Regions from separate parts of the Streptomyces sp. NPDC088252 genome, predicted to be linked through region 2. Evidence: riboswitches for the same ligand, from Rfam matches in the RefSeq annotation. Region 2 holds a riboswitch; each other region holds the start of a gene.

Region 1 (9,890 bases), on a different contig from region 2:
GCGCGCGAAGCGGCACATCGCGAGCGCGGTACCTCCCGTCCGATCACGGTCGTGGGCAACCCGGTGCTGCACAAGGAGTGCCGGGACGTCACCGAGTTCGACGACGAGCTGGCCCGGCTGATCGACGACATGTTCGCCAGCCAGCGGACGGCGGAGGGTGTCGGCCTGGCCGCCAACCAGATCGGCGTCGACCTGAAGGTCTTCGTCTACGACTGCCCGGACGACGACGGCGTACGGCACGTGGGGGCCGTCTGCAACCCGGTGCTCGAAGAGCTGGCGCCCGAGGACCGGGTCCTGGACGACTCCAACGAGGGCTGCCTCTCGGTCCCGACGGCGTACGCCTCGCTGGCCCGCCCGGACTACGCGGTGGTCCGCGGACAGGACGCCAAGGGCAACCCGGTCAGGATCCGTGGCAACGGCTACTTCGCCCGCTGCCTCCAGCACGAGACGGACCACCTGTACGGACACCTGTACATCGACCGGCTCTCGAAGCGGGACCGCAAGGACGCCCTGCGGCAGATGGCGGAGAACACGCCGCGCTACGAGATCGTGCCGAACGACTGACGTCCGGCCGTCACCGACGGGCCCGGCATCCCCTGAGCGGGAGGCCGGGCCCGTCGTTCCCGCTCCTCTGATCGACCGTCAACCGCCGTTTGCTCATGGGCGGTTGACGCGCGTCGACTCGTCCGACAAGCTCGCTCACCACATCCCCGTCGTGATAGGGAGCCTCCTCATGCTCGGACGAACCGCACGACTTCTGCTCGGTCTTGTCATGACCATGGCCTTCGCCTTGGGTGGGGCCGTGGTCACCGCCGGCACCGCACAGGCCGACGGCTGCTACACGTGGACCCGCACCCTGTCCCCCGGCGCCACCGGCAATGACGTGGTCCAGCTCCAGATACGGGTGGCCGGCTACCCGGGCTACAACTCCGTGCTCGCCGTCGACGGTTCCTACGGACCGGCCACCACCGCCGCCGTCAAGCGTTTCCAGGCCGCCTACGGTCTCGCCGCGGACGGCATCGCGGGTCCGGCCACCCAGGCCAAGATCTATGAGCTCCAGGACAACGACTGCACCCCGGCCCACTTCACGTACGCCGAACACAACCAGTGCAACACGACCTGGGCGGGTGGTGCCGTCGCGGCGGGCACGGCGAAGGCCAACGCCCTGAGCACCATGTGGAAACTGGAGGCGCTGCGGCACGCGCTCGGCGACCAGTCGATCCGGATCACCAGCGGATTCCGCTCCACCTCCTGCAACAGCGCGGTCGGCGGCGCGTCCAACAGCCGTCATCTGTACGGGGACGCGGCCGACCTCGGCGCCGGACCGCACGCGCTGTGCACCCTTGCCAAGGAGGCCCGCAACCACGGCTTCAACGGGATCCTCGGCCCCGGCTACCCGGACCACGGCGACCACGTCCACGTCAACCAGGGGCCCAGCCACTTCTGGTCGGCGCCGAACTGCGGCATCTGACACGGCGAGGGCCCCGTACGCCGGTCCGTCCGAACCGGCGTACGGGGCCCTTCTCCGTGTGCCGCCCGTGTCAGAAGGTCCTTGCCGTCAGCCGCGTCGCGCCCGTCGTCTGGACCGCGGCGTCGTCCGAAGCCCGCTCCGTCAGACGGAGCTGGGAGATGGCGTTGCGCAGGGTCAGCCCCCCGGCCGCGGTGTCCGGCTGCCAGCGCTGCGTACGCGCCGTCGCCGAACAGGCCCCGAGCGAGAGCTCCGCCCCCATCTCCAGCGGGGCGCCCAGATACTTCTTTCCGCGCACCGCGTCCAGGCACTGACCGGTCTCGGACGACCGCACCGTGTAGTACCCGTCGGCGGTGGCCGTCAGCGTCCAGGAGGCGGCACCGGCACCCACCAGGGAGACACCCGCGTCCGCGGCGGGGGAGAGCGCCCGGTCGCCCGCGGTCAGCCGGTACGTACCGTCGGCGAGCGGGGTGCGGTCGGTGTTCGACCAGCCCGGCGCGTGGCCGATCCGCCGGGCCAGCGCCTCGAAACCGGCGTACGTCTCACTGGGTTTCGGGCCGCCCCAGGTGGCCTGTGCGAGGAAGCGCAGCGGCATGAAGGTCTTCGCCTCCACCTCGTTCTCGGTCTCGGCCGCCGCACTGTCCGGCCACAGGCTGATCTTGGCGCCGGTGAGGTTCGCGGCCGTTGCGGGCAGCGTCTCGCCCTCGAAGCGCAGCGGCGTCCAGTCGCTCTCGTAGAGTTGTCGCGTCTGCGTCGTGTAGCCGCCGCGCACGAGGTAGAGCGCGTACGCCGAGTTCATGACCTGCCGGCCCTCGGCGAGCAGCGCGGACGGCTTCTGGATGGCGCCGCCGCCCAGCCAGTGCTCCACGGTGATGTCACGGTTCAGCGGGACGACGCCGTTGCGGCCCGCCAGGCCGTCGTTCCAGATCCGCAGCGAACGGCCCCCGGCCTTCACCTGCGCGTCGACCTGATCGATGAAGTCGACGAAGAGGTCGTCGGGGGTCGCGCTCGCGCCGAACTTCGCGGTCGCCGCGGTCTGCAGCTGCGGGTGGTTCGGGTAGGACGAGCCGATCATGTACTCGTCGGCGCCCATGTGCCAGGTGCGGGTGTCCCACACCTTCAGGGCCTCGTCGACCATCGAGGTGTAGTACGTCAGCGCCTCGGGCCGGGAGATGTCGAGCCGGGGCGGGGAGGCGACGCCGTTCTTGTCCTTGAGCTGGAGCTCCGGGTGGTTCTCCAGGTAGGTGTCCATGTGGCCGGGGGAGTTGATCTCCGGCACCAGCTCGATGTGGTACTTCTTCGCCAGCGCGACCAGGGAGCGGACCTGCGGCTTCGTGTAGTAGCCCCAGAACGCCGACGCCGGGTCGGTGTCGCTCCTGACCTTGGCCTCGATCCACAGCTGGTTGAGCTTCTGGGACGCCATGTCCTTCATCAGCCGCTCGAACCACGGGATCGAGACGTTGATGTAGCAGGCGCACACCCCGACCCCGCGCTCACGGTACGCGGGCACGTCGGTCGCCGAACCGCGCGCGGCGCGGCCGTCGTCGTTCAGCAGCTGGAGGACGGTCCGCGAACCGTAGAAGACGCCGGTGGAGGTCGCGGCCGTGACCGTGACCCGGTCGCCGACGTCGAGCCGATAGCCCTCCGCGCCCAGCGATTTCTTCAGGGACGGGTCCTGTCGCAGCACGATGTCGCCGCTGCGGGCCGCCGCCGCGCCCCGCGACACCGAAGCCTTCCTGGTCAGTTCACCCGCGAAGCGGCGTGCGTCGTCGGCCGTGCGGCTGTCCCGCACCCCGTCCAGCACGATCCGCGCCCGCTGGGCCAGCGTGAACTCGCCCGCACCGGCCTGCCATTGGCGCAGAGAGGGCAGCACCTCGGGCGGTGGTGCGGCGGTTGCGACCGACCCTCTTGGGTCGCCCGGGCCGTGGTCCATGGACAGGTGTGGTCAACGGTTGGACGAATGATCCGACGTCAGATCTATTAGGTATCAGGCGACTTCGGTCATTGCGCCCGGGCCGCGGAAAGTGCGGCGGTAGGCGTTCGGCGTAGTGCCCAACGACCGTACGAACTGATGGCGCAGTGCGGCGGCTGTTCCGAAGCCGGTGCGCCCGGCGATCGTGTCCACCGTTTCATCGGATGTCTCCAGGAGGTGCTGTGCCAGCAGCACCCGCTGACGGAGCAGCCAGCGGTACGGAGTGGTGCCCGTCTCCTGCTGGAAGCGGCGGGCGAAGGTGCGCGGGGACATGTGCGCCTGGGCGGCGAGCTGTTCGACGGTCACCTCCTGGTCGAGGTGGCGCTCCATCCAGGCCAGGGTCCCGCCGACCGTGTCGCACCGCGTGCGGGGCAGCGGCCGCTTGATGTACTGCGCCTGCCCGCCGTCGCGGTGCGGCGGCACCACCATGCGGCGGGCGATGGCGTTGGCGGCGTCGGGGCCGTACGCCTGCCGGACCAGATGCAGACAGGCGTCGATCCCGGCCGCCGTGCCCGCCGAGGTGATGACCGGGCCCTCGTCCACGTACAGCACATCGGGTTCGACGACCGCCCGCGGGAAGCGGCGGGCCAGTTCGTCGGCATGACGCCAGTGGGTGGTGCAGCGGCGGCCGTCCAGCAGCCCGGCCGCCCCGAGCACATAGGCCCCGGAGCAGACGCTCATCACCCGGGCGCCCCGGTCCACGGCCCGGCGCAGGGCGTCGAGGATCTCCTCGGGGTAGTCCCGTGCGACGAAGTGGCTGCCGGCCGGTACGGCGATGAGGTCGGCCTCCTCCAGACGGTCGAGGCCGTGCGGCGTACTGATGGTGAATCCGGCGTGGGTCCGCAGCACCGGGCCCTCGGCGGAGACCACGGCGAAGTCGTGGACCGGCAGGCCCTCGTCGCTGCGATCGAGCCCGAAGACCTCGCACAGCACACCCAGCTCGAAGGGATGGACCTCGTCGAGCAGCAGGGCGGCGACATTCTTCAGCATGACACCAGTGTGGCAGTAATTCGATGGTCCATGACAGTCCTGCCACTGCCGCCATCCGTCCGCGCGGACGAGAGTAGAGCCATGAACACATTCCTGAACGTCCTGGGCACAGCCGCACTTTTCGCTCTCGTCCTGCTGCCCGCCCTGGCCGGACTCGCCCGGGAGCGCCGCATCGACCGCGAGCTGCGCGCCGCGGAACGGGCACGGAGCGACGGACCCCCGGAAACGACGGACGCCGCGCAACCGGTCGCGGCCGCGCGGCGTCCCTACGTCAGAAGCTGGGCGAGGATCTAGGAGTAGCTCGTCCGGATCGCGCCGGGCTCGCCGATCCGGCCCGATCCGACCGGAAGACCTAGAAGTCGTCGTCGAACGCGACCGATCCCTCCACCGCCACCTGGTACGCGGACGGTCGGCGCTCGAAGAAGTTCGTCAGCTCCTGCACGCCCTGCAGCTCCATGAACGAGAACGGGTTCTCGGAGCCGTAGACCGCCGGGAAGCCCAGCCGGGTGAGCCGCTGGTCGGCCACGCACTCCAGGTACTGCCGCATCGACTCCGTGTTCATGCCCGGCAGACCGTCACCGCACAGATCGCGGCCGAACTGCAGCTCCGCCGCCACGGCCTCCTTCAGCATGTCGGTGACCTGCTGCTGGAGCTCGTCGTCGAAGAGGTCGGGCTCCTCCTTGCGGACGGTGTCCACGACCTCGAACGCGAAGTTCATGTGCATCGTCTCGTCACGGAAGACCCAGTTGGTACCCGTGGCGAGACCGTGCAGCAGACCCCGCGAGCGGAACCAGTAGACGTACGCGAACGCGCCGTAGAAGAACAGCCCCTCGATGCACGCCGCGAAGCAGATCAGGTTCAACAGGAAGCGGCGGCGGTCGGCCTTCGTCTCCAGCCGCTCGATCTTCTCGACCGAATCCATCCACTTGAAGCAGAACTGCGCCTTCTCACGGATCGAGGGGATCTCCTCGACCGCGTCGAACGCGGCGGCACGGTCGTCCGGGTCGGGCAGATAGGTGTCCAGCAGCGTCAGATAGAACTGGACGTGCACGGCCTCCTCGAAGAGCTGTCGCGACAGATAAAGCCGCGCCTCGGGGGAGTTGATGTGCTTGTACAGCGTCAGTACGAGGTTGTTGGAGACGATCGAGTCACCCGTCGCGAAGAACGCGACGAGCCGGCCGATCATGTGCTGCTCGCCGGGGGAGAGCTTCGCGAGGTCGGCGACGTCGGAGTGGAGGTCGACCTCCTCCACCGTCCAGGTGTTCTTGATCGCGTCGCGGTAGCGCTCGTAGAAGTCCGGGTAGCGCATGGGCCGCAGGGTCAGCTCGAAGCCCGGGTCGAGCAGGTTCTTCTCGGAGTCGGTGGAGCTCATTACTGGCAGGCCTCGCAGGACTCGGGGTTTTCCAGGGAGCAGGCGATCGCGTCGGCGTCGGGCGTCGAAGCCTGCTGTACGGGGATGGGGGCGGTGGCCGCGGCCCGGCCGGAGGCCGCACGGGCGATCCGGGTCGCCGGGCGTGAGCGCAGGTAGTACGTCGTCTTCAGCCCCTGCTTCCAGGCGTACGCGTACATCGAGGAGAGCTTGCCGATCGTCGGCGTCTCCATGAAGAGGTTCAGCGACTGGCTCTGGTCGAGGAACGGCGTACGGGCCGCCGCCATGTCGATCAGTCCGCGCTGCGGGATCTCCCACGCCGTGCGGTACAGCGCCCGCACGTCCTCGGGGATCCAGGCGAAGCCCTGCACGGAGCCGCTCGCCTCGCGCAGTGCCTCACGGGTCCGTGCGTCCCACACGCCGAGCCGCTTCAGCTCCTCCACCAGATACGCGTTGACCTGGAGGAACTCACCGCTGAGCGTCTCGCGCTTGAAGAGGTTGGAGACCTGGGGCTCGATGCACTCGTACACACCTGCGATCGAGGCGATCGTCGCCGTGGGCGCGATGGCGAGCAGCAGCGAGTTGCGCATGCCGCTCCTGGCGACGCGGGCGCGCAGCGCGTCCCAGCGCTCCGGCCAGTTCAGCTCGGTGTCGTAGTGGTCGGGGTGCAGCACCCCGCGCGCGGCCCGCGTCTCGGCCCAGGCGGGCAGCGGGCCCGACCGCTCGGCGAGCTCGCAGGACGCCTCGTACGCCGCGAGCATGATCCGCTCGGAGATCTTGGTGGAGAGCGCGCGCGCCTCGGGGGAGTCGAACGGCAGCCGCAGCTGGAAGAAGACGTCCTGCAGACCCATCGCGCCCAGGCCGACCGGGCGCCACTTCGCGTTGGAGCGGCCGGCCTGCTCGGTCGGGTAGAAGTTGATGTCGACGACCCGGTCGAGGAAGGTCACGGCGGTCCGGACGGTGGCGTCCAGCCGCTCCCAGTCGATGGTGCCGTCGGCGACGAACGCGCCGAGGTTGACCGAACCCAGGTTGCAGACGGCCGTCTCGCCGTCATCGGTGACTTCGAGGATCTCGGTGCACAGATTCGAGGAGTGGACGACGCGGCCCGGCTCGGCGGTCTGGTTCGCGGTGCGGTTGGAGGCGTCCTTGAACGTCATCCAGCCCTGGCCGGTCTGCGCGAGGGTACGCATCATCCGGCCGTACAGCTCGCGGGCCGGCATCGACTTGCGGGCCAGTCCCTCGGCCTCGGCGGCCCGGTACGCGGCGTCGAAGTCGTCGCCCCACAGGTCGACCAGCTCGGGCACGTCCGCGGGCGAGAACAGCGACCAGTCGCCGTCCGCGTCGACCCGGCGCATGAACTCGTCCGGGATCCAGTGCGCCAGGTTGAGGTTGTGCGTACGCCGCTGGTCCTCGCCCGTGTTGTCGCGCAGCTCCAGGAACTCCTCGATGTCCGCGTGCCAGGTCTCCAGGTAGACGGCGGCGGCGCCCTTGCGGCGACCGCCCTGGTTGACCGCGGCGACGGAGGCGTCGAGCGTCTTCAGGAACGGCACGATGCCGTTGGAGTGCCCGTTGGTGCCTCGGATCAGCGAACCGCGGGCGCGGATGCGGGAGTACGAGAGCCCGATGCCGCCCGCGTGCTTCGAGAGCCGCGCCACCTGGTGGTAGCGGTCGTAGATCGAGTCGAGCTCGTCGAGCGGGGAGTCCAGCAGATAGCAGGAGGACATCTGCGGGTGCCGCGTACCGGAGTTGAACAGGGTCGGCGAGGAGGGCAGATAGTCGAGCCGGCTCATCAGCCCGTACAGCGCGGCCACTTCGTCCAGGGCGCGCTGCGAATCGTCCTCGGCGAGACCGGACGCGACCCGCAGCATGAAGTGCTGGGGCGTCTCGACGACCTGGCGGGTGTGCGGGTGGCGCAGCAGATAGCGGCTGTGCAGGGTCCGCAGCCCGAAGTAACCGAACCGGTCGTCGGCGCCGTCGGCGAGCGAGCGTGCCACCAGCGCGTCGAGGGCGTCCGCGTGCAGCGCGACGAACTCGGCGGTACGGTCCGCGATCAGGCCCTCGCGGTGCCCGACGGCGACGGAGGCGGAGAAGGAGACCGCGCCCTGACCGACCGCCTCGTCCGCGATGGTGCGGGTCAGGAGCCTGGCGGCGAGCCGGGAGTAGGCGGGGTCCTCGGAGATCAGCCCCGCGGCGGCCTCGGTGGCCAGCGAGCGCAGCTCGGCCTCGTCGGACCGGGCGCTGCGGCCGCGCAGCGCGGCGGCGGCGACACGACCGGGGTCGGTGTCGGGCAGATCGACGGTGAGGTCGGTCAGGGTCCGCAGCAGTGCGGTCCCCGGTCCGTCGTGTGCGGTCCCCTCGGACTCGGCCGCTTCGGACACGGCGACTGAAGCCGGATCGGCTGGCGCGATGGTCACGTGGTGCTCTCCCTCGCTCGGCTCGGGGCCGGCGGGGAACGGGGCAGCCGGGCAGAGGCGGGCCCGAGCGGGGCAGCACTCCGTACGGCGTCCACCGGCCCATCCGCGAGGCCCGGACGTCTGGCATCCGGTTCGGTCGAGCCGGATGCGCTGTCGGCAGGTCCTCGGACTTACTCGGGGGTGCGCAAAAGCGCACCGAACACACCGTTGCGGGACAGTTCCGGATTCGCACCGGATTCCCCTGCGGCGACAGCGAGCATGAGCATACATGTGGGGGCCGCCCGATGAGGCAGCCCCCACATGTTGTGTCGTACAAGGTGGGCCGGGCCCGCAGAACGAGCTGTACGGCCCTGTTCGGAGCCCGGGGCCCCCGACCATGCGGACGGCCCGCCGAACCCCGCAGGAGGGGGCTCGGCGGGCCGTCGGCCGGTGTCGGAGCGCTTGTCAGTGACCGCCGCCCGGAGCTCCGGCCGTGGCCGGCGGGAGCTCGACCTGGACGCCCGGGTCGCCCGCGTCGGCCGTGTAGTCGCCCGGGGCGGTCTCGTCGATTCCGACGGGCGCCTTCACGGCGTTCAGGACGAAGGTGAGCACCACCGTCACGACCACGTTCAGCACGAACGCCGTCAGGCCGATGTATCCGATCTCGCCGATACCGGGAATCTCCTTGGACGAACCGCCGAAGTGCGCCTGGGTCGGGCTGGCGACCCCGTACGCGGCCGCCGTGCCGTACACCATGCCCACCGCCCAGCCCGCGAGCAGCGCCCAGCGGTGGAACCAGCGGGTGAACAGGCCGCCGACCAGGGCCGGCATCGTCTGGAGGATCCAGATCCCGCCGAGCAGCTGGAAGTTGATCGCGACCGTCTTGTCCATGGTCAGGACGAAGGCGAGCGCACCGACCTTCACCAGCAGGGACACCAGCTTGGAGACCTTGGTCTCCTGCTCCGGGGTGGCGTCCGGCTTCAGGAAGTCCTTGTAGATGTTGCGGGTGAAGAGGTTCGCGGCGGCGATCGACATGATCGCGGCGGGCACCAGAGCGCCGATGCCGATGGCCGCGAACGCGACCCCCGCGAACCAGTCGGGGAACATGTCCTCGAACAGCTGGGGAATGGCCAACTGCCCGTTGTCCACCTTGATCCCGGCGGCGATCGCCATGAAGCCGAGCAGCGCGAGCAGGCCCAGCATCAGCGAGTACAGCGGCAGGATCGTGGTGTTGCGCCGGATCACGTTGCGGCTGCGGCTGGAGAGCGTCGCCGTGATCGAGTGCGGATACATGAAGAGCGCGAGCGCCGAGCCCAACGCCAGGGTGGCGTAACCCCATTGGCCCGCCTCGCCGGGTGCGAGCGCGCCGCGCGGCTTGCCGGTCGCCGGGTTGGTCTGCGAGAACGCCTCGTTCGCCTTGGCGAAGATGTCGTGGAACCCGCCCAGTTTGATCGGGATGTAGATGATCGCCACCGCGATGACCAGGTAGATCAGCCCGTCCTTGACGAACGCGATCAGCGCCGGTGCCCGCAGGCCGGACGAGTAGGTGTAGGCGGCCAGCACGGCGAACGCGATCAGCAGCGGCAGGTCCTTGACGAACCAGTGGGTGTTCTCGCCGCCACCGACACCCATCACGTCCAGCACCGCCTGGATGCCGACGAGCTGGAGCGCGATGTACGGCATCGTGGCGAGGATGCC
Region 2 (9,890 bases):
CCGCCGGCGCGTACGGAACGGGATGGCCCTACTACGCGACCAACCTCGTGGTGACCCTGGCCCTCGCCTTCGCGGCGAACACCAGCTTCGGCGGCCTGCCCGTCCTGATGAGCCTGCTGGCGCGCGACCACCGCCTGCCCCATCTGTTCGGGCTGCGCAGGGAACGTCCCGTCTACCGCTGGGGCGTGCTGGCGCTGGCACTGCTCGCGGCGCTGCTGCTGATCGCCGTGGACGGCGACACGCACCGGATGATCCCGCTGTTCGCGATCGGCGTGTTCACCGGCTTCACCATCAGCCAGATCGGGCTGGTACGGCACTGGGCGGGGCAACGGTCGCCGGGATGGCTGCGGCGCGCGGCGCTCAATGGCTCGGGCGCGGTACTGACCGCCGTGGCCGGAGCGGTCCTGTTGGCCACCAAGTTCCTCGAAGGAGCCTGGGTGGTGGTCGTCACCGTTCCCCTGCTGATGCTGCTGTTCGCCCGTGTCGAGCGTTACTACACGGCGGTCGGAAAGGAGCTCGGTCTCGGAGAGATCCCCCCGGCGCTGCGCCCCGCCGAGTCCCTGGTCATCGTTCCGGTCGGAGAAGTCAGCAAGCTCGCCCAGCACGCCCTGACGGCCGCCAGCGCCCTCGGACACGACGTCGTGGCGGTCGCCGTCCACTCGGACCCGGTCAAGGCTCAGGAACTGAGCGACAGGTGGGAACGCTGGAACCCGGGCGTGCGTCTGGACATCATCGACAGCCCGCAGCGCTCTCTGGTGCAGCCGATCGTCGAGTACGTCGAGCGGGCGGCGGAGGAAGGGCGGCAGATCGCCGTCCTCATCCCCGAGGTCGAGCCGCTCCACCGCCGCTACCAGATCCTGCAGAACCAGCGCGGCATCCTGCTGGCCGCCACGCTCATGGCCCATACCGATGTCGTCGTCTGCATGCTCCCGTACCGGCTCAGCCGGTGAACGCCGCATTCACGGCGGGCCTCATGACCGTGCGGCGCGCCGCGCATCGCAGCCGGACGCTCTGCGTGGCGGCGCATCGGTGGGTACGGCCCGTGTGGGTGAGGGAGGCGGAGCAGCGGTGCGGATGAAGTGCCGCGGTGGTGGCCGGGGCGAGAAGCCGGCCGGGCGGGGCGATCAGCGCCGCACCTATGCCTTGCAGTGCTCGTCCGGCCAGCTCTGTCCAGACCTGACCGGCGAGGCCCGCGGCCAGGGAGCCTGCGGCAAGCACGATCCAGCCGGCACTGAAGAATATACCCCGTAGGGGTATCAATGGCCGACCGCGTGGGCGAGCGCCCCGCTGTTCGCCGTCGAGGTGGTCGCACGCGGGGCTCCGTGGGTCGCCGCACGTCTGTGCGGACGGGTCGCGTCCAGTGGCGTCCCTCGCCCCCGCTCCGCAGGTGCGGGGGCGGATCCCTCCGTCGGTGTGCCGGTGAACTCCGCTGGCGACAAGGGGAGTTGGGGTGTGTCTCACCGCCTCGCCGGCCGAGTTCCGTAGCAGACGCGCGGGGCTCGTACGGTCGCGGCAAGGGATTTCACCCGTACGTCCGCATAAATGCGTATCACTCCACTTTTGACGATACGGTCGGCGACGTGCTGTCAGCTGTTGCCCCGGGGCCGGGAGTCCGCCGCCTCGTCATCACTCTTCTTCTGAGCCTGGCGACCGTCGCCGTGGCTCACGTGCTGATGTGTGGTGTGCAGGCGCAGGACGGGCACCATGTGACGCCGATCAGCGGCTCGTTGTCCGCGGTCGCCCCAGATGTGCGGGACATGGAGCACATGGGGGACACCCCGGAACCCGCCGGCTGCGACGCGTCCGGGGCCGGGCACCATCCGGCGGCTCCCGGCGGGTGCTGCGATTCGGCCGCGCTCCTGGGCGAGGTGTCGACGCGATCCGTACTCCCTCTCCTGGAGGCCCTGCTGCTCACCCTGGCCGCGTGGGGGCTCATGGAGTCGGGCCTTTCGGGTCTCGCGCACCGCCCCCGCGGTCTCGCAGCCGAGGGGGCGTCGCCCTTCACGGGATGCGCTCTGCTGCGCCTGGTCTGCGTCAGCCGTACGTGACACGGCTCCGTGCGCCCGGTCGCTCCGCCGATCGCCCGCACGAGCCGCGCCCTCTCCCGTACCGCTCTCACGCAACGGCCCCGTCCCGTCGTGGCCGTGGAAGGACCAGGTCGGCATGACCACTGCTCTGCGCAGCATTTCCCCCGACGACGTGCACGCCTTCGTGGCGGCACACGAACTCCCCGAACCTGCGGGCGCCCCCCGCCGTACCCCCGCCGGAATGGTGGGCAACACGCCGGTCCTCTGGGTCGGAAGCCCCTTCAGCCCCGTCGGCCGCGGCTTCTGGGCCAAGCTGGAGGGCGCCAATCCCGGCGGCATCAAGGACCGTCCGGCCCTCCACATGGTCGCGGCGGCCCGAGCCCGCGGAGAGCTCCGTCCCGACGCGCCCGTCATCGAGTCCACCAGCGGAACCCTCGGACTCGGTCTCGCGCTCGCGGGCATCACCTACGGCCATCCGGTCACGCTGGTCACCGACCCGGGCATGGAACCCCTCATGGTTCATCAGCTGCGGGCCCTCGGCGCTCGCGTGGAGGTCGTCGAGGAACCGAGCCCGGCCGGCGGCTGGCAGCAGGCGCGCAGGGACCGCGTCCGCTCCCTGCTCGCCGCGGCTCCCGGCTCCTGGTGCCCCGACCAGTACCACAACCCGGACAACCCGGCGGCGTACGCGAACCTCGCCCTCGAACTCGCCGTACAGCTCGGCCGGGTGGACGTGCTGGTGGCTGCCGTCGGGACGGGCGGACACTCCGCCGGGATCACCCGTGCGCTGCGCGCGATCTCACCGGGCGTGCGGCTGGTCGGTGTCGACTCGGTGCGCTCCGCCATCTTCGGCCAGCCCGCCGGAGACCGCCTGATGCGCGGCCTGGGCAGCAGCATCCATCCGTGCAACGTCGACCACGCCGCGTTCGACGAGGCCCACTGGGTCGCACCGGACGAGGCGGTCTGGGCGGCCCGGCGGCTGGCCAGAAACCACTACGCGAGTGGCGGCTGGAGCGTCGGCGCCGTCGCGCTGGTGGCCGACTGGCTCGCCCGCACCCATGCCCCGGGCACCCGTATCGCGGCGATCTTCCCCGACGGAGTCCATCGTTACTGGGACACGGTCTACAGCGACGACTACTGCCGTGCGCACGACCTCCTCTCACGCCCGCCCGCGGACGACCCCGACGAGATCGGCCATCCCGGTGAGCGCGCCGTGGAGCGCTGGACGCGTTGTGTGAACATCACCGCGCCGCACGTGGACGAGGTGGCCGCGCGATGAGGGGATTCGTCCGGCAGTTCCGCTCCTTCGACGGCCCCGTCCGGCTGCTGATGGTCCAGCAGTTCACCATCAACACGGCGTTCTACATGCTGATGCCGTACCTCGCGATCCACCTCTCGGGCGGCCTGGGCATGGCCGCCTGGGCGGTCGGACTGGTGCTCGGCGTAAGAAACTTCAGCCAACAGGGCATGTTCCTCATCGGTGGCACGCTCGCCGACCGGCTCGGTTGCAAGAACGTGATCATCACCGGATGCGTCCTGCGGACCGTCGGCTTCGGACTGCTCGGCCTCGTCGATTCGCTGCCCGCCCTGATCCTCGCGTCGGCGCTGACCGGCTTCGCGGGCGCGCTGTTCAACCCGGCCGTGCGGGCGCATCTCGCACGGGAGGCGGGGGAGCGCCGCGTGGAAGCGTTCGCACTGTTCAACGTCTTCTACCAGGTCGGCATGTTCGTCGGTCCCTTGATCGGTCTCTCCCTGATCGCGCTGAACTTCCGGATGGTGTGCGCGGTGGCGGCGCTCCTCTTCCTCGGGCTCACTCTCGTACAGATCAGGGCCCTGCCCGACCGAGGACGTCCGTCCGAAGCGGGCGAGGGGCGCCAGGGAGTGCTCGCCGACTGGCGCGCCGTGGCGTCCAACCGCCCCTTTCTGCTCTTCTCGGCGGCGATGATCGGCTCGTACGTCCTGTCCTTCCAGGTCTATCTGGCGCTGCCGCTCCAGGCGCAGCGGGTGGCTCCGGGGAGCGGGGACGGCGTCACCACCGCGCTCTTCGCCGTGTCCGCCGGTGTCGCCGCGGCCGGGCAACTGCGCATCACCGCCTGGGCGCGGGCGCGCTGGTCGCCCGGCCGGTCGGTCGTGTACGGCCTGGCGCTGATGGGCGGCGCCTTCGCACCGCTCGTGGTCGCCGGGGCGCCGCCCGGGGGAGCGGGACCGCTGATCCGGGCGGCGGCCCTGGTACCGCTGTTCCTCGCGGCCGCCCTGCTCGCCCTCGGTACCGCCCTGGTGTACCCGTTCGAGATGGACACCGTCGTCACGCTCTCCGGCGACCGGCTGGTCGCCACCCACTACGGTCTGTACAACACGATCTCGGGCGTCGGGATCACCGTCGGCAACCTCGCGACCGGAGCCGTGTGGGATGCATCCGTCGAGCAACCGCGTCTGCCCTGGCTGGTGTTGTGCGGCGTGGGCCTGCTGTGCGCCGCCGCGGTCGCCGCCTTGATGCGGACCGGGAGACTCGGTCCGTTCCGGGCCGGCCGGGCGAGGGAACCGGTTCCGCAGCGGTGAGGGGCGTGGGTGGCCACGGGGGGCTGCGCCGGACGATGCCCGCTGCGCAGGTGAGGAGCGCAGGGCGAGCCGGCGTCGTCAAGCCGACGTCAAAGGCCGGGTGTACGGGGCCAAGAGGCCGCTGACGGAGAGGCACGCCCCCGGGTGGGCGGACATGGCGTCACCGGTGCGTCCCGGTCCGTCGACGATCCGGGGCGCTGTGTCCGTCTCCAGGCGGAGGACCCGGCTCGCGAGCCGTCTCCTGCGTCGGCCTTCACGGGAGCGCCCGGCACGCCATCGCCCGGATACTCGACCAGCGGCGGTTCGAACCGGTCGGCCTGCAGTGCCGCATCGGCTCGCAGATCACCACCGTCAGGCCCTACCTGACCGCGCTGCGACGGATGGTCGGGCTGCCTGGGCGGCCTGTGCCCCGAGTTGAGAGGCGGTCTGCCCCGCCCAGAGCCTGCGGAAGTCACCGTCCCGCCACAGGCTCGGCAGGGCCGGCCGACCGGAGCGGGCCGCCTTCACCGCGGGCCTCCTGCCCGCGGACCGCCGGGCAGACCCGGCCTGCCGGGCGCCAAGGCCACGCGGAGCCCCGAAGGCCGAGCCGCGTCGAAGGCCCCATCGGAAGCGGGATCGAGTGTGTGCCGGACGGTGCGACGGTGTGCGGGCACGGCAGGAGAAGCGGACGGCACAGGGCCCCCTTGAGCTGCTGAGAACGGCGCCCGCCGCGCGACGCACGGCAGGTGCGCCGGCTCGGGCGAGGGAGGGTTCGCCGTGCCGCGGATCGAGGGCAGCACGCGATGACGGGCCGGTCGCGGCCTATGGGGTCAACGCGCGCTCGGGTGACCGGGCATCTCAGCTCCTCAAGGGTCTCCGGGTGCCGAAGGCTAACGGACGGCAGCCTCTCGGCGAAGGGAATTTCGCCGGGCATCGTGGAGGACGAGGACCACGGTCCGACGCCGTGCCGGAAGCCGGGGCCGTCATCGCTCCACCCGGCCCGCCCGCCCGCTTGTGGGCGCCGCTCACCACAACGCTAGAGTGTGTGCGCCGTGGTGTTCGGGAAGACCGGTGACAGACTCCGAGGAGTCTCAGGCCGGAGCGGCCCTCGCCACTGTGATCGGGGAGTATCCGTCCCAACGACTGCCACTGGCCGTAGAGCGCGGCTGGGAAGGCAGGGGCGGGCACGAGCGCGAGCGAACCCGTCAGCCAGGAGACCGGCCACGGCATCTCACGAAGTCATCCACGAGGTGCTGGAGCGTGACCGTATGACCCTGCCCGATTCCGCCGTGTTCACGTGGCGGCGCGAGGACACCGTTCGAACCGTGGGGCTGCTCGCGGTGATAGCCGCCCTGCACGTGGTGGCGTTCGGCGTGCTGTTCCTGCTCGTCCTGCCACAGCACTACGAGGTCGGTTCCAAGGCGTTCGGCATCGGGCTCGGGATCACCGCGTACACGCTCGGCATGCGGCACGCCTTCGACGCCGATCACATCGCCGCCATCGACAACACGACCCGCAAACTGATGGCCGACGGCAAGCGCCCCGTGTCGGTCGGCTTCTGGTTCGCGCTCGGACACTCCAGCGTGGTCATCGCCATGGCCGCGCTGGTCGCCGGGGGAGCACGGCTGGCGGGGGTGCTGATCAACGAGAACTCGGGCACACACCAGGTGTTGGGTGTGGTGGGTACGACCGTCTCCGGATCCTTCCTCTATCTCATCGCCGCGTTGAACCTGGTCGCACTCGTCGGCATTCTGCGCGTGTTCCGGGCGATGCGGGCGGGCCGGTTCGACGAGGCCGAACTGGAGCAGCACCTGGACTCGCGCGGGTTCATGAACCGGATCCTCGGCAGGTTCACCCGGTCCATCACCAGGCCGGGCCAGATGTATCCGCTCGGCTTCCTCTTCGGTCTCGGCTTCGACACCGCCACGGAGGTCACCCTGATGGTCATGGCGGGCAGTGGCGCCGCGGCGGGCCTGCCCTGGTACGCGATCCTGTGCCTGCCGCTGCTGTTCGCCGCCGGAATGAGTCTGTTCGACACGCTCGACGGGACGTTCATGAACTTCGCCTACCAGTGGGCCTTCTCCAACCCGGTGCGCAAGGTCTTCTACAACCTCGCCATCACCGGCCTGTCGATCGCCGTCGCCTTCCTCATCGGCACGATCGAGCTGGTCACCATATTCCACGACAAGCTCGGTCTGCGGGACCCGGTCACCGGCTGGATCTCCGGCCTGGACCTGGGCAATGTCGGCTACATCATCGTCGGACTCTTCGTGGTGGTGTGGGCGGCGGCCCTGGCCTACTGGAGGATCGCGAAGGTCGAGGAACGCTGGACGGGCCGCGCTCCCGACGGCGGCTGATGCCGTATCGCGCACCGCCGAGAGCCCCGCGCCGTCCGAGCCGCCCGGTCCGGCCCGCGGTGGGACGGGCACGCTCACATGGCCGACCGGTGATCGAAGGCGATCAGCGGATCACCGGTCAACGGATGCTCGACCACCGCCGCCCGCACGCCGAACACCTCCGCCAACAGAGCCGGAGTGAGCGCCTCCAGAGGAGTGCCGGACGCGACCAGCGCTCCTTCGTGCAGCACATGCAGGCGGTCGCAGACCGAGGCCGCCGCGTTCAGGTCGTGGAGCGAGACCAGTGTGGTGCGCCCCTGCGCCCGCAACAGTGACAGCAGCTCCACCTGGTGGCGCACATCGAGGTGATTGGTCGGCTCGTCCAGCACCAGGACATCGGGGTCCTGCGCGAAAGCCCTGGCCAGCAGGGCCCGTTGGCGTTTGCCACCCGACAAGACAACGCGGAGAAGCGGCGATTCCCGTACCCCGCGAGACCGACCTGCCCCAGGGCCCGGGTGACGACGGCCCGGTCCGTCCCGTCCTCACCTCCGAAGGCCCGCTTGTACGGGGTGCGGCCCATCACCACGATCTCGTGGACGGTCAGATCGAAGTCCCCACCGCGCTCCTGCGGCAGAGCGGCGACATGCCTGGCCGCCTCGGCGGGCGGAAGCGCCTCGATGTCCGTACCGTTCAGGAGCACCCGGCCCGCGGCCGGGCGCAGATGCCGGTAGACGGTACGCAGCACGGTCGACTTGCCGCCGCCGTTGGGGCCGACCAGCCCGGTGATCTCGCCCGAGGACGCGATGAGATGCAGCCCCGAGACCACGGTACGGCCGTCGTAGGCCACCCGGAGGTCGTGTACGTCGATTCTCATCGGCCCTGCTCGGAACGCCGGTCCAGCAGGAACAGCAGGGCGGGGGCGCCCAGCAGCGCCGTGACCACACCGATGGGAAGCTCCTGATCCGGCAGCACGGTGCGGCAGAGGGTGTCGACGACGACCAGGAGCACCGCACCGGTCAGCGCGGACACGGGCAGCAGCCTGCGATGGTCCCCTCCGACCAGCAGTCGGCACAGATGCGGCACCAGCAGCCCCACGAATCCGATGGCGCCGGAGACGGACACGAGCACACCGGTCAGCACACTGGTGACCACGAACATCTCGCGCCGCAGCCGCACCACGGGTACACCGAGTCCGGCCGCCGTCTCGTCACCCATCAGCAAGGCGTTCAACGCCCTGGCCCGGCCCTGGAACACGGCAAGGCCCAGCACGACGGCCGCCGTGGGCACGGCGAGCGAGCTCCACTGCGCACCGCCGAGGCTGCCCATCAGCCAGAACAGCACGCCCCGGGTCTGCTGCTCGTCACCGGCCCGCAACACCAGACAGCTGGTGAACCCCGCCAGGAACTGTCCGATCGCCACCCCCGCCAGCACGAGACGCAGCGGCGAGAAGCCACCGCCTCGCCGGGCCACCGTCCAGACCAGACCGAACGACAGCAGCGCTCCGGCGAACGCCGCGCCGGAGACGCCCGGCCCGAACAGACCCCCGGTGCTCGCGCCGAGCACGATCGCCGCCACGGCTCCCAGAGAAGCACCGTTGGAGATACCCAGAAGGTGGGGATCGGCGAGCGGATTGCGCACCAGGGCCTGTACGGCGGTGCCGACGACGCCGAGTCCGGCACCCACGACGGCCGCGAGCAGGGCCCGGGGGACCCGCAACTGCCACACGATCAGGTCCCAGGTGCCCGGCCGCGCGGCCCCGCCGGTCAGCCGGTGCCCCACCGTCGACCACACCTCGGAAACCGCCACGTGCGAGGAACCCCAGGAGACGGCGGCCGTGAGCCCCAGCAGCAGCGCCACCGCGAGAGCGGCGGCCACCCACCGGGCGGGAAGGGGCCGCCGCACGTATGCGGATCCCTCGGTGCCGGGTGCTTCGGGCTCGACCGGGCCAGGACGACCGGCCGCCTTGTCGGCCGAGCTGTCGAGGGCCATCTACCGTCCGCCCTCGAACCGGTCGGCGTGCACCGTACGAGCGATCTGCTCGACCGTGTCCGCGTTGCCGACGCCGGCGATGGTGGTCCGTTCCGAGCGAATGCGCAGAAACCTGGCCTCCTCGACCGCGGTGAGTCCGCGTTTCGCCGGGAACGACTTGAGGAACTTCTCCGCCTCGTCGAACGCCCTGTCGTCGGACGCGGCACTGCCCCGGTTCCTTACGGCCAGCTGGATCCAGTCGGGGTTCTTCTCGACGACGTCCTCCCAGCCGACCTGCTTGTGGTCGCTGTCGCAGTCGCCGAAGACATTGCGCGCACCGGCCAGCCTGATCACCGCGTTGGCCACCTGTTTCCCGCACACGGCCATCGGCTGTTCGGTCCCGCCGTCGAAGTCGAAGACGAAGTACGTCGGCCGCCGGACTCCGGCAGATCGCCCAGGGCCCTGCGCACCGCGGAGATCTTGCCCTCCATGCCGTCGACGAGGGCATCGGCCCGTTCCGAGGTGTCCGTGAGCGCCCCGAGCCGCCGGATGTCGTCCGTCACGTCGGACAGATCGTTCCTGGGCCCTTCGCGCGTCGAGGCGCAGGCGGTCGACCGGAGTTGCACCACCTTGATTCCGGCGGCCCTGTACTCCTCACGCCCGGGGACCGTGTTGTCGCCTCCCATGCCGCCTATCGAGGCGAACGCCTCCAGATAGACGTCCGCACCCGAACCCAGCAGTCTCTCCTTGGGAATCACCGTCCTGCCGAGCACCGGTACCGCGGCGGCCTGCGCGGCCAGCCCCCTCGGCAGCGCGCCCCTGCCCGGAGGGAATCCCGTCCCGATGACCCTGTCCGACGCGCCGAGCCGAAGCAGTAGTTCCAGACCGGAGGCGTTACTGGGATCCTGCGTACAGGCGCGTCGAAGGTGGTACGGACCCCTGCGCAGTCCTCGACGACCACGGGGAAGCCGGCCGCCGAGCCCGTCGCGCGGCCGTCCGGATCGGCCCCGGAGCCGGTCGGGCC
Region 3 (9,890 bases), on a different contig from region 2:
ACGCAATGAGGGTCTCCTACCGGCGCACGGCATGGAACTACGCGGGTAATTCCTGGACCGGCACACTCACCTGCGGGATGAGCTGGAAGATGCGTTACTGCTAGGCAGCTTCCAATAACAACCAGGGGTGCCGTACGATTCGAGCGGCACCCCTGGCAACTTTCCTACCCGTGCAGGATTGCAAGAGAATTAAGGAGGAAATTTAAACGCCTCCTCAATCGCACAATTCACACCAACGGCAGGCAATCGACCGTGCCGGACATGCACCACTGAGGATTACAGAATGCGCTACAGGAACAAGTTCATCTTCTCGACATCCATCGCAATGGTCGCAGTAATGATGGCTGTAGCCGTCTACTTCCTGTTCTTCGATTCCGGTGCACCAAAAGAGGTCTGGGAGGCATCTCTGGCCCTGTCCCTGCCGTGTGGGGTGAGCTGGATACTTATTCGCATCGGTATCACGCCGTTCATTGAATGGAGTGACACCGAGGTCACGGTGTGCAACCCTTTCTTCGCATACCATGCAGGGCTGGACACGGTGCGTCTGCTCGGCAGAGAGGGCAGGGGCGGCGCAATCGAGCTGGAAGGAATCGGGGTGGTGCTGCCATGGTCCATGACACGTTCCATCTTCGACGGCAAGAGAGCAAACGGATCGCGGCGGGATCTCAGGCATGCAGTACTTCGGGCACAGAAGGCCGTTGAAGCGGGCGAAGGAATCCCGGCAACGAGGAGATTTCGCTACGGATGGTTCGACATACTCATCGTCCCGATGCTGGCGGCTTTCGTCTGGGCTTTCTTGCCTTGAGGGCTTCCGTATAAGCCTTTCGAACCCAAACATTCAGCCCGTGTGCACTGGGTGATGTTTTCGGGCGGACGGCCGGTGACCATTGCGGTCATCGGCTAGCCGAAGGTCAGACCAGGGCTGCGGGTGGCAGCCAGCTTCTGCCTCTGAAACCTGGATCCACCGATCGGTGACGGGCTGCGGAAGGGCCTGACGCAGAGAGGTGCCCGCTGGGCGCCCTGCGGCTGCCGTTCCAAGCACTGCCGGACCGTGGAGTGCACCAAGAGCCGCTTGAGGCAGTTGCGGGAAGGTCAGGTCAGCGACCCACAAGGAAAATCCCCGCAGGTCACCGACCTGATCGACTACTGGGACACCAAGAAGATGGGATGGGGCGATCGCCGGGCGCTGTCGTGGCGGCACCCGGCGATCGCCCGCAACGCCGGTCCGGACAAGTCCCTGGCCATGGGCGGCGGTTCCTTCCACGGGACCTACTGGAGGCTGACGGAGAGCAGCTACCCGCGCGAGTACATGAAGGACGAGCGGCGCTTCGAGCTGATCGACACCGCGGTCGCGGTTCGATGCGTCATCCCGTTACCGCTGGCGGCAGCGGACCAGACGGCCTTCGGGGACGACGAGCACCACTACCTGCGCCTGGACAATCCCCGCTTCGACCCCCCGGTGCACGGGGCCGAGGTACAGCTCGGATCGCCCTTCCCCCCGCTCGATGCCTGTCGACGGCCGGGCCCATAGTCGTGCGTGAAGTATTTCAGCCGATGATCGCGACCGGAGCGTCCCATGCGTTGCGGTCGACCGTGATGGTATAACCACCCCGGGTTTCCTTGCTGTTGACCATGTACTGGTGACCACGACTGTGGTCGGTGAACTGAGTTGGTTTCCACGGCCAGTCTGTGGTGGTCGTGTTCTTCTTGTCCCACAGCGCGTACCAGAGGTTGCCCGGCAAGTCAGTCTTGTTCGTGGCGGTGGCGATGGCCTTTGCGCTGGAACTGCTGAAGCCGTAGAAGCCACCACGGTAAGTGGCGTTGCGTAGCGTTTTGGTGAAAGAGCGCACGTATGTCAGGACGGCGTCGTTGCACGCCTTGTCGGTGATGTCGTACGGCTCCATGTCCAAGTAGATCGGGCTGCCGGCTTTCATCCCGAGCGCTGATGCCTTGGCCACCGCGTCCTTGGCGTTACTTGCGCCGAGGGAGGCAGCCGTGGAAGAGGTGAACTTTTCCGGGTTCGCGCTCTTCTGGCAGGGCGGCTGCGCGCCGACGTAGAGCGGTATGAGCTTCCAGCCGGCGGCGTTGACCGACTTCACCCAGGAAGCGGTCAGGTTGGGCTGGGCGCAGCCACGGTTCTTTCCGCCGACGTAGACGGCGGCGGCGCCGTAGAACCCAGTGTTCCACGCTTTCATCGCATTGAGCGAGGGCGCCGTGCACGTGTCGAACGCTCGTCCAGTGTAGGTCTTCTGTACGGGCCAGGCGGTGGCTGCCATGGACGTTTGTGCCGCGATTCCGGCACCTGCGGCCACGACAGCACCCCCAGTCGCCCATGCAATGTAGCGGCTCTTTTTAGACAGTCGATGTCTGGACATTCCCCACCCCATATATAGCGCGACTCACGGCCGCATCCGACGCGCCCACAGATCGCGACCCGCACTGCGACACGGCCCTGCCGCAGCACGGGTGCAGCGTCTGCGCACACAGCGGCGCGGACCTGTGCTCCGGAAGTCCGAAGCGCATCGCACAATAGCCGACGCGGATGTCGTGACTGGGACGGACGCAGGGCTCTGGTGACAAGCAGAGGGACGGTTCGGGCCTTGACCCAAGGCCGGGTAGTTAGCGTTTTCGCTGGTCACGCAAGCCCGTTGAGGGATTCTCGGCGTGGAGCAACGGAGCCCGTCGGTACAGGCAGTCGTCCAAGACAGCTTGTTCCCGAGGAGGTCCGTTGCCGTTTCATCATGTCCTTTCGGCCCCGGTGGTGGCCATCACCCGTACGGTCACCGTGCAGGTGCTGGGCCGGCTCCGGGGCAACCGCCGCACTCCGGTGCTGACGCGTCTCGGCGACGGCTCGTACCTGTCGGTGATCGGTACGGAGAAAGTCCGTGTCATCGACGCGACCATCACGGTGACCTGCGCGGACGGGACCGTCTTCACAGGCTCCTACCGGCTGGTCACTACCCTGACCGACGCCCGCCACTACCCGGCGGCCGTGCTGGCAGGTCTCTACCACCAGCGGTGGGAACACGAATCGGCGTACTACGCGCTCCGCCGCACGATCACGAACGGGCGCGTCCTGCGTTCGGGCGACCCGGCCGGCGTCGAGCAGGAGATGTGGGCCCTGCTCACTCTCTACCAGGCCCTGCGGACCGTGATGGTCGAGGCCGCGGAGTCGCTGCCGGGCACCGACCCGGACCGCTGCTGCTTCACCGTCGCCCTCCAGACCGCCCGTGACCAGGTCGTCCAGGCCGCCGCCATCAACTGGCTTGCAAACTCAGGGAGATCACTGACTACCTGGCCTTGGGTGGTACGCCTTGCCGACGGAGGTGGCGTGCAGTGGGCGCCGGGCTCAGAGCTCAGCGTTGACGCTGACGGACTGGGGGCCGCGTTCGCGGTAGATGAATACCATCTCGTCTCCGCTGAGAACGCCGAGACTGACCGTTTCGCGTGTCTGCTGGACCAGGACGCGCAGGAGCTCAGGGGCCACGTCGGCGACATCGGTGGAGTGGACCGCGGCCATGGCGAGCCGGGCGGCCGCAGGTCCCAGTTGCCGGCGGCCGTCGGAGGTGTCGAACCACTTGGTCATTTCGAGCGGCGCCACGTCCTGCGTCCCGCGGGCCATCGCGAAATAGCCGTCCAGCCCGTCGGCTTCGACGGTGTCGCGGTGCCTGGTGGGCACGGCACCGACCATCACGCTGGTGTCCAGTACGTGGTCGTAGTACGAGAAGTCACCGGTCGGGACCTCGTGGATGCCGTCGTCGACGAGCCGGAGCCAGTTGGCGCGGCGCAGGCCGGCGGCGGTCTCCCGCCGGCCGGCCGCGGTGACACGGCCCTTCCAGTACCCCTCGACGGCCCTCTTCAGTTCCCGGTCTGCCCCTTGGCGGGGACAGCCGTACACGGTGGCCCGGGCTGCCGCGGCTGCGGACTTGCTGGTCACGGAACTCTCCTTCGCGAGCGTGTGTCCTGGTACGACCCCGGGACGGGTCGAAGACGCGAAGGCAGGACGGACCGGACGGAACCGCGGCGTCGTGCCGACGCGCGTGTGCCCTGCCCGATCCGTACGCCGACCCGCCCACGAGGTCACCGGGATCACCGGGCGCGTCCGACGCGCACGGGCAGTGGCAGGTCTTCGGACTCGTGGGCACGTCTCGCGCACGAGACACCTACTGGCCATCGCTTCCCGGAGCCCTTTCAGGGGCCAGTGCTTGATGACGGCGGTCGTTCCCACTCACCGCTGCGGGGCAGTCCCGGATTCCCACCGGGTTCCCTCTTGCGACGCGTCTGTCTGGCGGACAGGGCGAACCAGCTGCGCCATCCGACTATGCGCTGACCGCGGCCCCCGGCACCTCAGTTGTCCAGGCGAGTGGGGGCGGACCGGGGAAGCCGGCTCCGCGCAGCGGGGGACAGCGGCCGACCGCAGCGCAGATTCCACCGTCCCGAGCGGCCGCTGAGCCCGGTCAGGGTGAGCGGGGCGACATCCAGCCGCCAGAACGCCTCCGCCGGCAGAGCGAGCGCCCGTACGACCATCGCCCGCACCACGGCGGGCTCGACGACCGCCAGCACGCGGCCGCCCCCCTCGCCGTCCCCGGACTCAAGTGCCTCCAGCAGGCCGCCGATCCTGGCGCAGAACTCCAGCAACGATTCGCCGCCGTGCGGAGCCGCCGACGGATCGGTCATCCATAGCGACACAGCGTCCGGCTCGCTGCCGCTCACCTCGGCCAGTCTCCGTCCGCTCCAGCGGCCCATGTCCCAGCCACGGAGAGCGGGTTCGGGCCCGGCACGCAACCCCAGCGCGTCGGCGGTCCCGGCACACCGTTCGGACGGCCCGCGCACATACCGGTCGGCCGGTGGCACCGCCGCGGCGGCGGCACGTGCCCGCCGGGCCCCGGCCGCGTCCAGCGGGGCATCGTCGTCGATGCGGGCCTCGCGCAGCGCGGCGTTGAGCGCCGGTGAGATCAACATCAGCTGTACCGTCATGGCCCGGTCAACTCCCTGAACTGTGGCCTCTCGCGTGCGCCCACCATGGCATGCGGGCGCTGCGGCCCCGCCGACGGCGCCGTGGCCCTGTCCGCTCCCAGGGGGTATCGTCCGACGAACATGACGAAGGTGTGACGGAAGTCCGGTGAGAATCCGGCACGGTCGCGCCACTGTGTACCCGTACCCGTACGGGAAGTCAGACCCAGCACCTTCGTCTCAGGCACCACGATCGGGACGCGTGTTCCCTCAGGAGGTTCTGCCATGGCACAGAGTGCTGTCCCCGCCACCGCCGTACCGGCGATCACCCCCATCTCTCTGAAGTCCATCGCCTGGGCGGTCTTCTTCGGCATCCTCATGCTCGTACTGCTGTACTTCGTCGGCGCGGAACAGGGCGCCACCGCGGTCGTCTCCGGCGAGGGTGTCCACGAGTGGGTCCACGACGGTCGCCACCTCCTCGGTTTCCCCTGCCACTGACGCACCGTCCGATCCAGGGGAAGACCTCATGAACTCCATATCTGTCAGAGCCCTGCTCGTCCGCGGCATGCTGGCCGGCCTCGCCGCGGGCGCGCTCGCACTGGTCGTCGCCTACCTGCTCGGCGAGTCCCGGGTGGACGCGGCCATCGCCCTCGAAGAGTCGCACGCCCACGACCACGGCGGCGGTGAGGAACTCGTCAGCCGCACCGTGCAGTCCACCGCGGGTCTTGCCACCGGCGTGCTCGTCTTCGGTGTGGCGATCGGCGGGATCGCCGCCCTCGTCTTCTGCTACGCCCTCGGCCGGATCGGCCGATTCGGCCCACGGGCCACGGCCGCCCTGATCGCGGGTACCGCCCTGCTGGCGGTGTACATCGTGCCGTTCCTGAAGTACCCGGCCAACCCGCCGGCCGTCGGCAACCCCGACACCATCGGCCGCCGCACAGCCCTGTTCTTCCTGATGGTCGCCCTCAGCGTGCTGCTGGCGGTCGCCGCCGTCATCCTCGGCAAGCGGCTGGCTCCGCGGCTGGGCAACTGGAACGCGACGGTCACCGCATCGGCCGCCTATGCGGTCGTGATCGGGGTCGCCTACGCGTTCCTGCCCTCGTTCAACGAGGTCGGAAGGGATTTCCCGGCCACCCTGCTCTGGGAGTTCCGGCTCGCCACGCTCGCGGTACAGGCCACCCTCTGGGTGACTTTCGGTCTCGTCTTCGGCCACCTGACGGAACGGCTTCTCGTGCCGAGGGCCGACACCGTCGCGACGGGAGACGGTACGGCGAACCGGGCCGCCGCCGCAGCCGGCTGACCGGCGTACCACTCACCACCAGCGGAACGGCGGAACCCGCCGGGGGCCTCCCGGCGGGTTCCGCCGTCCCGCCCGACGCGACCGCACCCGGGAAACGGACGGACGCGCCCTCACTGCTCCTCGCTCTGCCGGCACCAATCGATCCGGTAGTACTTCAACTGCGCGTCCTCCTTCTCCAGGCGCATGCCGACGGCTGTCATGACGTGCTGCGACGCGAGGTTGTCCAGGTCGGTGTCACCGTGCACACAGATCACCCCCTGCTCGCGGGCGAACAGCAGCAGCGCGCGCAGCGCCTCGGAGGCGTAGCCCTTTCCCTGAGCCGAGGGAACGAGGCCGTAGCCGATCGTGACGTGCCCGTTCTCGTCCGGGGCGCCATGGAATCCCATCCCGCCGATCACGAGGGAGTCCCCACGGCGACTTATCTCGTACGAGCCGAAGGGGCTCGGATCCCCCGTCGTCGCGCAGGCGTCGAGGAAGCGCTCGGCCGCGGCCATCTCGCCGGCGGGCGGGTATCCCGGCGCCCAGCGGGCACCCTCGCCCGGCGTGCCGGCCATCACCTGCAAGGCGTCGGAGGCGCTCATCAGGCGGAGCAGGAGGCGGGGAGTCTCAAGGTCGGTCATGACCGAGTGAACTATCATGAGGGGCGGGCGCACGGCATCCGGATTGTCCGGGAGGGGTGTCCGCCGGGCAGCGGAACGGGGTCCTGCGCGGCCTGGTGGGCCCCGGCGAGCGCTGGGTGCAGCGATGTTCGGGATGGCGGCTGATGCCCGTCGCCCACCCCTCGCCCTTCGGCGACGCGAGCATGTCGCGGCAGGTCCGCGACGCCCTGCACGCCGTGTCCTTCGCTCCGGACGTGTCCGGCACCTCCGCCGACACGGACGACACGGGGGTCACCGCGTCCGAGGCCCGGGCGCCGGACACCGGGGCCCGGGCCTCGGACACCGGGGCCCGGCCGAACGCACTGCTGCGACAGCCGCCCGACCCGGCAATCGCCCGGGCCGAGGGCGCCCTCCTGACGGAATGGCCGAACCGTCTGTCGAACGCCCCTCACGACCGCTGAGAACCCGCACGACCGTCAGGCGCCGGTCCTCCGGTCACCGTCGAAGTCGAAGTCCCCGGAGAACGCCGCCGCCATCCGCAGATGACCGGTCGCCTCCGCGCTCCGGCCCTGGCGCTCGAGCGTGCGGCCCAGCATCAGCCGGGCGTACGGTTCCACCGGGTCGCGCTCCAGGACCGCCCGCAGCTCCGTCTCGGCCCTGCCGAGCCGCGCCGAGTGGTAGTAGGTCCGGGCCAGCAGCAGACGCGGGGAGACCTGCTCCGGCGCCTCCTCGACCAGCCCTTCCAGAATCCGGGCCGCAGTCATGTACTCCTTCGCCTCGAAGAACATCTGCGCACGGTCCCAACGCTCGGCGGCCGTACCGAACTCGAAATAGGTGTCGCTCACTTGACTCCTCCTTCACGGACCGTCCCCGGACCCGCCCTGCTGCTGACCGCGCCATGCGCTCGGTCACGCTTCACTGACCCGAACACAGCGCACTGGTTGAATATTCCACTAAATTATCGGCGTGGGCAACCGGCACCCCCGGGCCCGCGCGGGAATAGGTTGAGCGCCATGAGCAATCTCGATCGCCAGGCCGCACTCTCCGTCTGCGGAGGACGGGGTTTCGTCGTCGCCGAGCCCGTACGGGAACTCCTCACCCCCCGCCACGTCCAGCTGGGTGAGTCCACCGAGGTCCGCAGGCTGCTGCCCAACCTGGGCCGCAGGATGGTCGGCGCGTGGGCCTTTGTCGATCATTACGGCCCCGACGACATCGCCGGCGAACCAGGGATGCAGGTACCGCCCCACCCGCACATGGGTCTGCAGACGGTCAGCTGGCTGCACGACGGCGAGGTCCTGCACCGGGACAGCCTCGGCAGCCTGCGGACGATCCGCCCGCGCGAGCTGGGACTGATGACCTCCGGCCGCGCCATCAGCCACTCCGAGGAGAGCCCGAAGTCCCATGCGAGGTTTCTCCACGGCGCCCAGCTCTGGGTCGCCCTGCCGGAGGCTCACCGGCACGTCGAACCGCACTTCCAGCACCACACCGAACTGCCGACCGTCACCGCGCCCGGCCTCACCGCGACCCTGATCCTGGGTGGACTCGACGGCGCCACTTCGCCCGGCACCGCCTACACCCCGATCGTCGGCGCCGACGTGTCCCTGTCCGCCGGTGCCGAGGCCCGCCTGCCGCTCGATCCGGATTTCGAGTACGCGGTGCTCTCGATGTCCGGCCAGGCCGAGGTCGACGGCGTACCCGTGCTGCCCGGCTCCATGCTCTACCTCGGCTGCGGGCGCTGCGAACTCCCCTTGCGCGCGGACACCGACGCGGGTCTCATGCTGCTCGGCGGCGAGCCCTTCGCGGAAGAGATCGTGATGTGGTGGAACTTCATCGGGCGCTCCCACGAGGAGATCGCGCAGGCGCGTTCGGACTGGATGGTCGGCGCTCGGTTCGGGGAAGTGCATGGCTACGACGGAGGTCGGCTGCCCGCTCCTGAACTGCCGCCGGTGGCGCTGAAACCACGGGGAAGGGTGCGCTGAGACATCCCGTTTCGGTAAGGAAGGGCTACGAGGGCGACCGACTGCCCGCCCCCGAACTCCCGCCGGTGGCGCTGAAACCACGGCGCCGGGTGCGCCGACCTGGCGCTGTGCGGTCGCCAGCGGTCCCCGCCACGCGCCGTCACCGAGCCCCTTCGCCGAAACGGCGAAGGGGCTCGGGCGCGTCCGTCGAGTGATCAGTGGGCGCAGACGTGGGGGGCCGCGGCCCCCGCGGCCGGGGGCTCGCTCGCGGCGGCGGCACGCGCCACGTCGGCCAGCAGGCGCAGGCGTTCCCCGCGGTCCAGGTAGCGGCCCGCGACCAGGACGGAATCGATCCGCCGCGTATGACGGATGTCGGTGCGCGGGTCCGCGTCCAGGACCAGCAGGTCGGCGCGGTCGGTGGGCAGGCCGAGCATCCGAGCGGGCGCGGTGGTCGCGGCGTGGAGGACGTCCCGGGTGGGCAGTCCGGCCTCGGAGAGCAGCTCCAGCTCGTGGTGGAGGGAGAAACCGGGGACCGCGTAGCCGGTGCCGGTGTCGGTGCCCGCGAGCAACTGCACGCCGGCCCGGTGGAGTTCGGCGACGAGTCGCAGCCGGTGCTCGTAGATCCGATGGATCCTGGCGGTGTCCTGCGCGGTGCGGCCGGCGGTGAGGGCGGACCAGGTGGTGGGCCAGTAGCCGGTCATCCATTCGGGCAGATACTTGAACTCCGGTGAATCGGATTGGAGTTGGTCGGTGCGCTCCAGGGAATGGTGGACGGTGAGGGTCGGTGTGACGCGGGTGCCGTTGGCGGCGAGCCGGTCGAATAGGGCGCGGGTACGGCCGACGTCGTACGTCCGCACCGCCTGCCACTCCACAGCATTCACCTGCCGGAACCAGCTCGCGTAGCGCTCGAAGCTGGTGTGCAGGGTGGCGTCGATACGGACCTTCGCTATGGCCCGCCTGATCTCGGACTCCCGGGCGGAGGTGGCGAGGAGCAGGGCGTGGAGGTGCTCGATGGACTGCTGCCCGGCGTCGCTCGCGCGGGCGATGGGCAGGGTGTCGGGGCAGTGGCCCGCGTGGCGC

What was found. A riboswitch is a leader RNA that binds a small molecule or an ion and turns the genes downstream of it on or off. The one in region 2 is predicted to bind cobalamin.
Region 1: it holds a riboswitch for cobalamin, as region 2 does, so the genes downstream of both, ACIOHC_RS24495 (ribonucleoside-diphosphate reductase subunit alpha) here and ACIOHC_RS41770 (HoxN/HupN/NixA family nickel/cobalt transporter) in region 2, are expected to answer to the same signal.
Region 3: it holds a riboswitch for cobalamin, as region 2 does, so the genes downstream of both, ACIOHC_RS16675 (CbtB-domain containing protein) here and ACIOHC_RS41770 (HoxN/HupN/NixA family nickel/cobalt transporter) in region 2, are expected to answer to the same signal.

The regions. Positions count from the first base shown of each region.
Region 1 is NZ_JBIURS010000012.1:64,925-74,814, reverse strand. Features, by position in the region: gene def (peptide deformylase) at 1-564, shown strand, start outside; gene ACIOHC_RS24520 (D-Ala-D-Ala carboxypeptidase family metallohydrolase) at 734-1,471, shown strand; gene ACIOHC_RS24515 (family 20 glycosylhydrolase) at 1,542-3,341, opposite strand; gene ACIOHC_RS24510 (helix-turn-helix domain-containing protein) at 3,456-4,430, opposite strand; gene ACIOHC_RS24505 (hypothetical protein) at 4,512-4,724, shown strand; gene ACIOHC_RS24500 (ribonucleotide-diphosphate reductase subunit beta) at 4,783-5,802, opposite strand; gene ACIOHC_RS24495 (ribonucleoside-diphosphate reductase subunit alpha) at 5,802-8,213, opposite strand; cobalamin riboswitch at 8,351-8,486, opposite strand; gene mctP (monocarboxylate uptake permease MctP) at 8,658-9,890, opposite strand, start outside.
Region 2 is NZ_JBIURS010000044.1:28,728-38,617, forward strand. Features, by position in the region: gene ACIOHC_RS41740 (APC family permease) at 1-950, shown strand, start outside; gene ACIOHC_RS41745 (hypothetical protein) at 940-1,218, opposite strand; gene ACIOHC_RS41750 (hypothetical protein) at 1,581-2,048, shown strand; gene ACIOHC_RS41755 (PLP-dependent cysteine synthase family protein) at 2,164-3,303, shown strand; gene ACIOHC_RS41760 (MFS transporter) at 3,300-4,583, shown strand; partial or broken gene ACIOHC_RS41765 (diaminopimelate decarboxylase) at 4,841-4,984, shown strand; cobalamin riboswitch at 5,599-5,803, shown strand; gene ACIOHC_RS41770 (HoxN/HupN/NixA family nickel/cobalt transporter) at 5,831-6,919, shown strand; partial or broken gene ACIOHC_RS41775 (ABC transporter ATP-binding protein) at 6,994-7,772, opposite strand; gene ACIOHC_RS41780 (FecCD family ABC transporter permease) at 7,769-8,887, opposite strand; partial or broken gene ACIOHC_RS41785 (ABC transporter substrate-binding protein) at 8,888-9,890, opposite strand, start outside.
Region 3 is NZ_JBIURS010000007.1:152,400-162,289, forward strand. Features, by position in the region: gene ACIOHC_RS16645 (DNRLRE domain-containing protein) at 1-104, shown strand, start outside; gene ACIOHC_RS16650 (hypothetical protein) at 284-805, shown strand; gene ACIOHC_RS16655 (hypothetical protein) at 1,073-1,531, shown strand; gene ACIOHC_RS16660 (glycoside hydrolase domain-containing protein) at 1,548-2,375, opposite strand; partial or broken gene ACIOHC_RS16665 (5-methyltetrahydropteroyltriglutamate--homocysteine S-methyltransferase) at 3,563-3,937, opposite strand; cobalamin riboswitch at 4,103-4,322, opposite strand; gene ACIOHC_RS16670 (histidine phosphatase family protein) at 4,348-4,977, opposite strand; adenosylcobalamin (AdoCbl) riboswitch at 5,087-5,235, shown strand; gene ACIOHC_RS16675 (CbtB-domain containing protein) at 5,239-5,451, shown strand; gene ACIOHC_RS16680 (CbtA family protein) at 5,480-6,253, shown strand; gene ACIOHC_RS16685 (GNAT family protein) at 6,364-6,873, opposite strand; gene ACIOHC_RS16690 (hypothetical protein) at 6,930-7,313, shown strand; gene ACIOHC_RS16695 (tetratricopeptide repeat protein) at 7,329-7,697, opposite strand; gene ACIOHC_RS16700 (pirin family protein) at 7,866-8,831, shown strand; gene ACIOHC_RS16705 (amidohydrolase family protein) at 9,026-9,890, opposite strand, start outside.